2 regions of the Nonomuraea terrae genome follow, and region 2 is predicted to be linked to the other one. Evidence: riboswitches for the same ligand, from Rfam matches in the RefSeq annotation. Region 2 holds a riboswitch; the other holds the start of a gene.
The links. A riboswitch is a leader RNA that binds a small molecule or an ion and turns the genes downstream of it on or off. The one in region 2 is predicted to bind glycine.
Positions count from the first base shown of each region.

Region 1: another riboswitch for glycine. It lies ahead of gcvT (glycine cleavage system aminomethyltransferase GcvT); the one in region 2 lies ahead of gcvP (aminomethyl-transferring glycine dehydrogenase).

Region 1 covers NZ_JBITLL010000007.1:687,502-690,895, reverse strand. The annotation lists gene ACIBP6_RS37320 (3-oxoacyl-ACP reductase) at 1-482, shown strand, start outside; gene ACIBP6_RS37315 (gamma-glutamyl-gamma-aminobutyrate hydrolase family protein) at 491-1,180, shown strand; glycine riboswitch at 1,261-1,359, shown strand; glycine riboswitch at 1,433-1,533, shown strand; gene gcvT (glycine cleavage system aminomethyltransferase GcvT) at 1,568-2,653, shown strand; gene gcvH (glycine cleavage system protein GcvH) at 2,650-3,039, shown strand; gene ACIBP6_RS37300 (L-serine ammonia-lyase) at 3,096-3,394, shown strand, end outside.
Region 2 covers NZ_JBITLL010000003.1:198,223-201,616, reverse strand. The annotation lists gene ftsR (transcriptional regulator FtsR) at 1-17, shown strand, start outside; gene ACIBP6_RS13415 (bifunctional nuclease family protein) at 150-620, shown strand; gene ACIBP6_RS13410 (MerR family transcriptional regulator) at 768-1,388, shown strand; glycine riboswitch at 1,473-1,569, shown strand; glycine riboswitch at 1,570-1,664, shown strand; gene gcvP (aminomethyl-transferring glycine dehydrogenase) at 1,722-3,394, shown strand, end outside.

The DNA.
Region 1 (3,394 bases), on a different contig from region 2:
CGATCCTGGAGACCGGTCTCGACGCCTGGCGCCGCGTCCAGGAGGTGAACCTGACCAGCGTCTACCTGTGCTGCAAGCACGCGATCCCGTACATGCGGCGCCAGGGCAAGGGCTCGATCATCAACACCGCGTCGTTCGTCGCGGTCATGGGGTCGGCGACCTCGCAGATCTCCTACACCGCCGCCAAGGGCGGCGTGCTGGCGATGTCGCGCGAGCTGGGCGTGCAGTTCGCCCGCGAGGGCATCCGGGTGAACGCCCTGTGCCCCGGCCCGGTGAACACGCCGCTGCTGCGGGAGCTGTTCGCCAAGGACCCGGAGCGGGCGCAGCGACGCCTGGTGCACGTGCCGGTCGGGCGTTTCGCCGAGGCGTCGGAGATCGCGGCGGCGGTGGCGTTCCTGGCCAGCGACGACGCCTCGTTCATCACGGCCAGCGAGTTCCTGGTGGACGGCGGCATCTCCGGCGCCTACGTCACTCCGCTGTAGGAGGATCCATGCGTCCCGTCATCGGCATCACCACGTACGTCGAGCCGGCCACGTTCACGGTCTGGCAGGACATGACCGTCGCGCTCCTGCCGTACATGTACGTGGAGGCGGTCGTCCGCGCCGGCGGGCAGCCCGTGCTGCTGCCGCCGGCCGGCGCGCCGGTCTCGGCGTTGCGCGGGCTCGACGGGCTGGTGCTGGCCGGCGGCGGTGACATCGACGCGGCCCGCTACGGCGAGCCGGCGCACGAGCGCACCGGATACGTCCGCGAGTTCCGCGACGAGGCCGAGTTCGCGCTGCTCGCGGCGGCCCTCGACCGGGGCCTGCCGTACCTGGGGGTCTGCCGCGGGATGCAGGTGCTCAACGTCGCGCTCGGCGGGAGCCTGCACCAGCACCTGCCCGACGTGGTGGGGCACGCGGGCCACTCCCCCGCCCCCGGGCGGTTCGGGCACCTGCCGGTCACGGCCGTGCCGGGCACCCGGCTGGCCAAGATCCTCGGCGAGCAGCCGGTGACCGTCCCGCACTACCACCACCAGGCCGTCGCCCGTCTCGCGCCGGGCCTCACGGCCACCGCCACGGCCGAGGACGGCACGGTCGAGGCCGTGGAGCTGGACACGCCGGGGTTCGTCCTGGCGGTGCAGTGGCACCCGGAGGCGGGCGAGGACGACGCGCTGTTCGAGGCGCTCGTGCGGGCCTGCTGAGGCGACCGGTGCGTCACGCCCGAATCCACCCGGACGCGACAAGACCCCCGTCACGGCACTAGGCTGACGGACATCACCGGCAAAACCGCGCGGGAGAGCACCCTGACAGCCGGTCAGTGGTCCCTGAAGGAGCAAGCCCTCCCCGCGAACCTCTCAAGGCAAAGGACCGCGCGGACTCGGACAGGAAACCCGGCTCAAGCGGACAGCCGCCCACCGTCGTGCGGCTGCTGACCTGGCCGGAGCTCCCGTCCGGAGGTGACCTCTGGAAAGCAGGCCCGTCTGGGTCTCGCCGAAGGTGAAAGTCCGGCAAAACTCGGGCGAAGCTCTCAGGCATCCATGACAGAGGGGGAGGATGCTGGCATCCGATCCTGTCCTGAGGTGCGACAAATGTCCCGACCTACGCCGCTACGAGACGTCCACGAGAGCCTCGGCGCCACACTCACCGACTTCGCCGGGTGGCTCATGCCGCTGCGGTACGGCAGCGAGGCCGCCGAGCACAGGGCCGTACGCGAAGCGGCCGGGCTGTTCGACCTGTCCCACATGGGCGAGATCTTCCTGACCGGGCCGCAGGCCGGCGAGGCGCTCGACTTCGCGCTGGTCGGCCACCTGTCGGCGCTGACGCCCGGCAGGGCCCGCTACACCATGATCGTCAACGAGCGCGGCGGGGTGCTGGACGACCTCATCGTCTACCGGCTCGGGGACGAGGAGTTCATGGTCGTCGCGAACGCCTCGAACTACGAAAAAGTTGGAAATGAGCTCAAAACTCGTGCGAAGGCGTACGACGCGGTGGTCGAGGATCGCTCCGACCAGTACGCGCTGATCGCCGTCCAGGGACCCCGTTCCCAGGAGATCCTCGCCACGCTCACCGACGCCGACCTCGGCGGGCTCAAGTACTACGCGGGCCTGCCCGGCCTCGTGGACGGCCGCCGGGCGCTCATCGCCCGCACCGGCTACACCGGCGAGGACGGGTTCGAGCTCTTCGTCGCCAATCAGGACGCCGTGCCGCTCTGGCACGCGATCACCGCGGCCGGCGAGCCGTACGGGCTCAAGCCCGCCGGCCTGTCCAGCCGCGACACCCTCAGGCTCGAAGCCGGCATGCCGCTGTACGGCAACGAGCTGAGCGCCGAGCTCACTCCGTTCGACGCGGGGCTGGGCCGGGTGGTGAAATTCGACAAGCCGGGCGACTTCGTCGGCAGGTCGGCGCTGGAGGCGGTCAAGGACGACACGCCGAAGCGCCGCCTCGTCGGGCTGGTCGCCCGGGGCCGCCGGGTGCCGCGTCACGGCTACCCGGTCACCAAGGACGGCGCCGTCGTCGGCGAGGTCACGAGCGGTGCGCCCTCCCAGTCCCTGGGAAAGCCCATTGCGATGGCCTATGTCGACACCGGCGCCGACTCAGGCCTGGCTGTGGACATCCGGGGCAGCCACGAACCCGTGGACCTGATCGAGCTGCCCTTTTACAGGAGGAACAAGTGAGCAACATCCCTGACGACCTGAGCTACACCAAGGAACACGAGTGGGTCTCCGGTATCGACGACGGACTCACCGTGACCGTGGGCATCACGGCGTTCGCCGCCGACTCCCTTGGTGACGTCGTCTACGTGCAGCTCCCCGACGTCGGCACGAACGTCGAGCATGGTGACTCCATCGGCGAGGTGGAGTCCACCAAGTCGGTGAACGAGATCTACACGCCGGTGGGCGGCGAGGTCGTCGAGGTGAACCAGGCTGTCGTCGACGACCCCAGCCTGGTCAACAGCGACCCGTACGGCGAGGGCTGGATGTTCCGGGTGCGCATGGAAGGCGAGCCCGAGGACCTTCTGTCGCCGCAGGAGTACACCGCACTCACCTCAGGCGAATCCTGACCATTTTGTAGCCGGGGCCCCGACCGGGCCCCGGCCCGCACACGAAGGGCGCATCAATGGCGATCAGCGTCTTCGATCTGTTCAAGGTCGGCATCGGCCCGTCGAGCTCGCACACCGGCGGCCCGATGGCCGCGGCGCACAAGTTCGCCCGCGGCCTGCACCACGATGGCCTGCTCGACCAGGTCGCCCGCGTCGAGGCCATCCTGTACGGCTCACTCGGCCTGACCGGCAAGGGCCACGGCAGCGACAAGGCCGTCCTGCTGGGCCTGTCAGGCGAGAAGCCGGAGCTCGTGGACGTCGACACCGTCGACGCCCGCATCGCCGCCATGCGCGAATCGGGCACCGTCCAGCTGTA
Region 2 (3,394 bases):
CGGTCCTCGGAGGTTGAGGCCGGGGCGAGCTGGGAGGCGGGGGCACATTCCGGGCCCTGCGGGTGTTACGTTGAAACGAAGAGCCATTCAGCCAGAAGCGATGTTCGAAGAGCTGTGCCGGGTGACCGGTCAGGATTACGGAGCAGCCCGTGTTGCAGATGGAGGTCGTGGGCGTAAGAGTTGAGATGCCCACAAATCAGCCGATCGTCTTGCTCAAGGAGGCACACGGGGAACGGTTCCTGCCCATCTGGATCGGCATGACCGAAGCCACGGCCATCGCCCTCGCCCAGGCGGAGGAGCCGCCGCCGCGGCCACTCACTCATGACCTGTTCCGCGACGTGCTGAGCGCCCTCGGCGTCGGCCTGCGGGCGGTCAACATCGTCGCGCTGCGCGACGGCATCTTCTTCGCCGATCTCGTCTTCTCCAACGGCGTGGAGGTCAGCGCCCGGCCGTCCGACTCCATCGCGCTCGCCCTGCGCACGGGGGCGCGCATCTTCGCCAGCGAGGAGGTCGTGCAGGAGGCGGGCGTGATCATCCCCGACGACCAGGAGGACGAGGTGGAGAAGTTCAGGGAGTTCCTTGACACGATCACTCCCGAGGACTTCGGCCGGGCGGGGTAGGTATTTCAGTGCATTTACGCTTCACGACGCGCCGAGCCGGATCGTTGACTGAGCATGGTCACGGTCCTACGGTGCAAGTGAAACCCGTGGCCGCACTTTACCAACCCCCAGATCAGGCCACGGGATGAGAGAAAGCCGGAGGTCCGCGTGGCGGTCAGCAGCGGCGAGGGTAAGACGGCCGGCCAGGAAGATCCGGTGCGGCGCGAGAGTGCGCGGCAGCGTGCCGGGGAGCAGGGCCTGCTCTTCGACGAGCAGCCGGCGACGCTGCCGGACGACATCGGATACCGCGGGCCGACGGCCTGCGCGGCGGCCGGCATCACTTACAGGCAGCTCGACTACTGGGCGCGCACGGGCCTGGTCGAGCCCACGATAAGGGCCGCACAGGGCTCGGGCTCGCAGCGCCTCTACAGCTTCCGCGACATCCTGGTGCTCAAGGTCGTCAAGCGGCTCCTCGACACGGGAGTGTCGCTGCAGCAGATCCGCACGGCCGTGCAGCACCTGCGTGACCGCGGCGTCGCCGACCTCGCGCAGATCACCCTCATGAGCGACGGCGTCAGCGTCTACGAGTGCACCTCCGCAGACGAGGTGATCGACCTGCTCCAGGGCGGCCAGGGCGTGTTCGGCATCGCGCTCGGCCGGGTCTGGCGAGAGGTCGAGGGCTCCCTCGCGGAGCTGCCGGGGGAACGCGCGGCGGTCGAGGACACCGTCCCGGCCGACCACCCCGCTGACGAACTCGCCCGCCGGCGCCGCGCGCGCCGCATCGGCTGATCCGGGCTCCCGCGACAGGCCGGCGAACCCGGCCGATCCTCACCATCCCGGCGCACCGTAGTAATCTAGGACGGGTAAGGCTGACGACCCCGTGCGGGAGAGTCCCCGGGCACTGATCCCGGGGCGCCGAAGGAGCAACCCTCCCCGGAATCTCTCAGGCATCCGGTACCGCTGGGCGAGGCAACTCTGGAAAGCAGGCGCGTTCGCCAGACGCGCCTCACCGACGGTGCAAGCCCCACCGGGGTGAAGCTCTCAGGTCCCGTTGACAGAGGGGGAGATCCGGCACTCGCCCGCGCCCTGGCGCCGGTCTCCATAGCCTCGGGAGGCACCTCCATGACCGACCTGACCGCACCGCCCTTCTCGTCCCGGCACATCGGGCCCTCGGAGTCCGAGCAGCAGCGCATGCTCGAGGCCGTCGGCTTCGAGTCCGTGGCGGACCTGGTGGCGGTGGCCGTGCCCGAGGCCATCAGGGCCAAGGACAGCCTCAAGCTGCCCGCCGCGATCGGCGAGGCCGAGGCCATCGCCGAGCTGCGCGCCCTGGCCGGGCGCAACCGCGTGCTCACCTCCATGATCGGCCTGGGCTACTACGACACCGTCACGCCCGCCGTCATCCGGCGCAACCTGCTGGAGAACCCGGGCTGGTACACCGCGTACACGCCGTACCAGCCGGAGATCTCGCAGGGCCGTCTCGAGGCGCTGCTGAACTTCCAGACGGTCGTCTCCGACCTCACCGGCCTGCCGGTGGCCGGCGCGTCGCTGCTCGACGAGGGCACGGCCGCCGCCGAGGCCATGACGCTGGCCCGCCGGGCGGGCAAGTCGAAGAGCTCGGTGTTCGTGATCGACGCCGACGCGCTGCCGCAGACCAAGGCCGTGCTGGCCACCCGCGCCGAGCCGCTCGGCATCACCCTCGTGGAGCACGCGCTGGACGGCGAGCTGCCCGAGTGCTTCGGCGTGCTCGTCCAGTATCCGGGCGCCTCCGGGCGGGTGCGCGACTTCCGCGCCGTGGCCGTCGCCGCGCACGAGGCGGGCGCGCTCGTCGTGGCCGCCGCCGACCTGCTGGCCCTGACGCTCGTGGCCGCCCCAGGGGAGCTGGGCGCCGACATCGCGATCGGCTCCTCGCAGCGGTTCGGCGTGCCGTTCGGGTTCGGCGGGCCGCACGCCGCCTACATGTCCGTACGCGAGGGGCTGCAGCGGCAGCTGCCGGGCCGCCTGGTCGGCGTGTCGGTGGACGCCGACGGCGGCCCCGCCTACCGGCTGGCCCTGCAGACCCGCGAGCAGCACATCCGCCGCGAGAAGGCCACCAGCAACATCTGCACCGCCCAGGTCCTGCTCGCCGTCATCGCCAGCATGTACGCCGTCTACCACGGCCCCGAGGGCCTGCGCCGCATCGCCCACCGGGTGCACCGGTACGCCGTCGTCCTGGCCGACGGGCTGCGCCGGGCCGGGGTCGAGGTCGTGCACGACGAGTTCTTCGACACCGTGCTGGCCCGCGTGCCCGGCCGGGCCGCCGAGGTCGTGGCCGCCGCCGCCGAGCGGGGCGTCAACCTCTGGCAGGCCGGCGCCGACCACGTCTCCGTCTCCTGCGACGAGAAGACCGGCGCCGCCGAGATCGCCAAGGTGTGGGCCGCCTTCGGCGCGCCCGCCGCCGGTGTGGACATCGAGGGCGCCGCCGACGCGCTGCCTCACACGCTGCTGCGCGAGAGCGACTACCTCACGCACCCCGTCTTCCACCAGTACCGCTCCGAGACGGCGATGCTGCGCTACCTGCGCAAGCTCCAGGACAAGGACATCGCCCTCGACCGCTCCATGATCCCGCTCGGCTCCTGCACGATGAAGCTGAACGCGACCACCGAGATGGAGCCCATCACCTGGCCGGAGTTCGCCGCGATCCACCCGTACGCGCCGGAGGAGCAGTCCGAGGGCTATCGCGAGCTGATCGGCACGCTGGAGAGCTGGCTGGCCGAGGTGACCGGCTACGACGCCGTCTCCATCCAGCCGAACGCCGG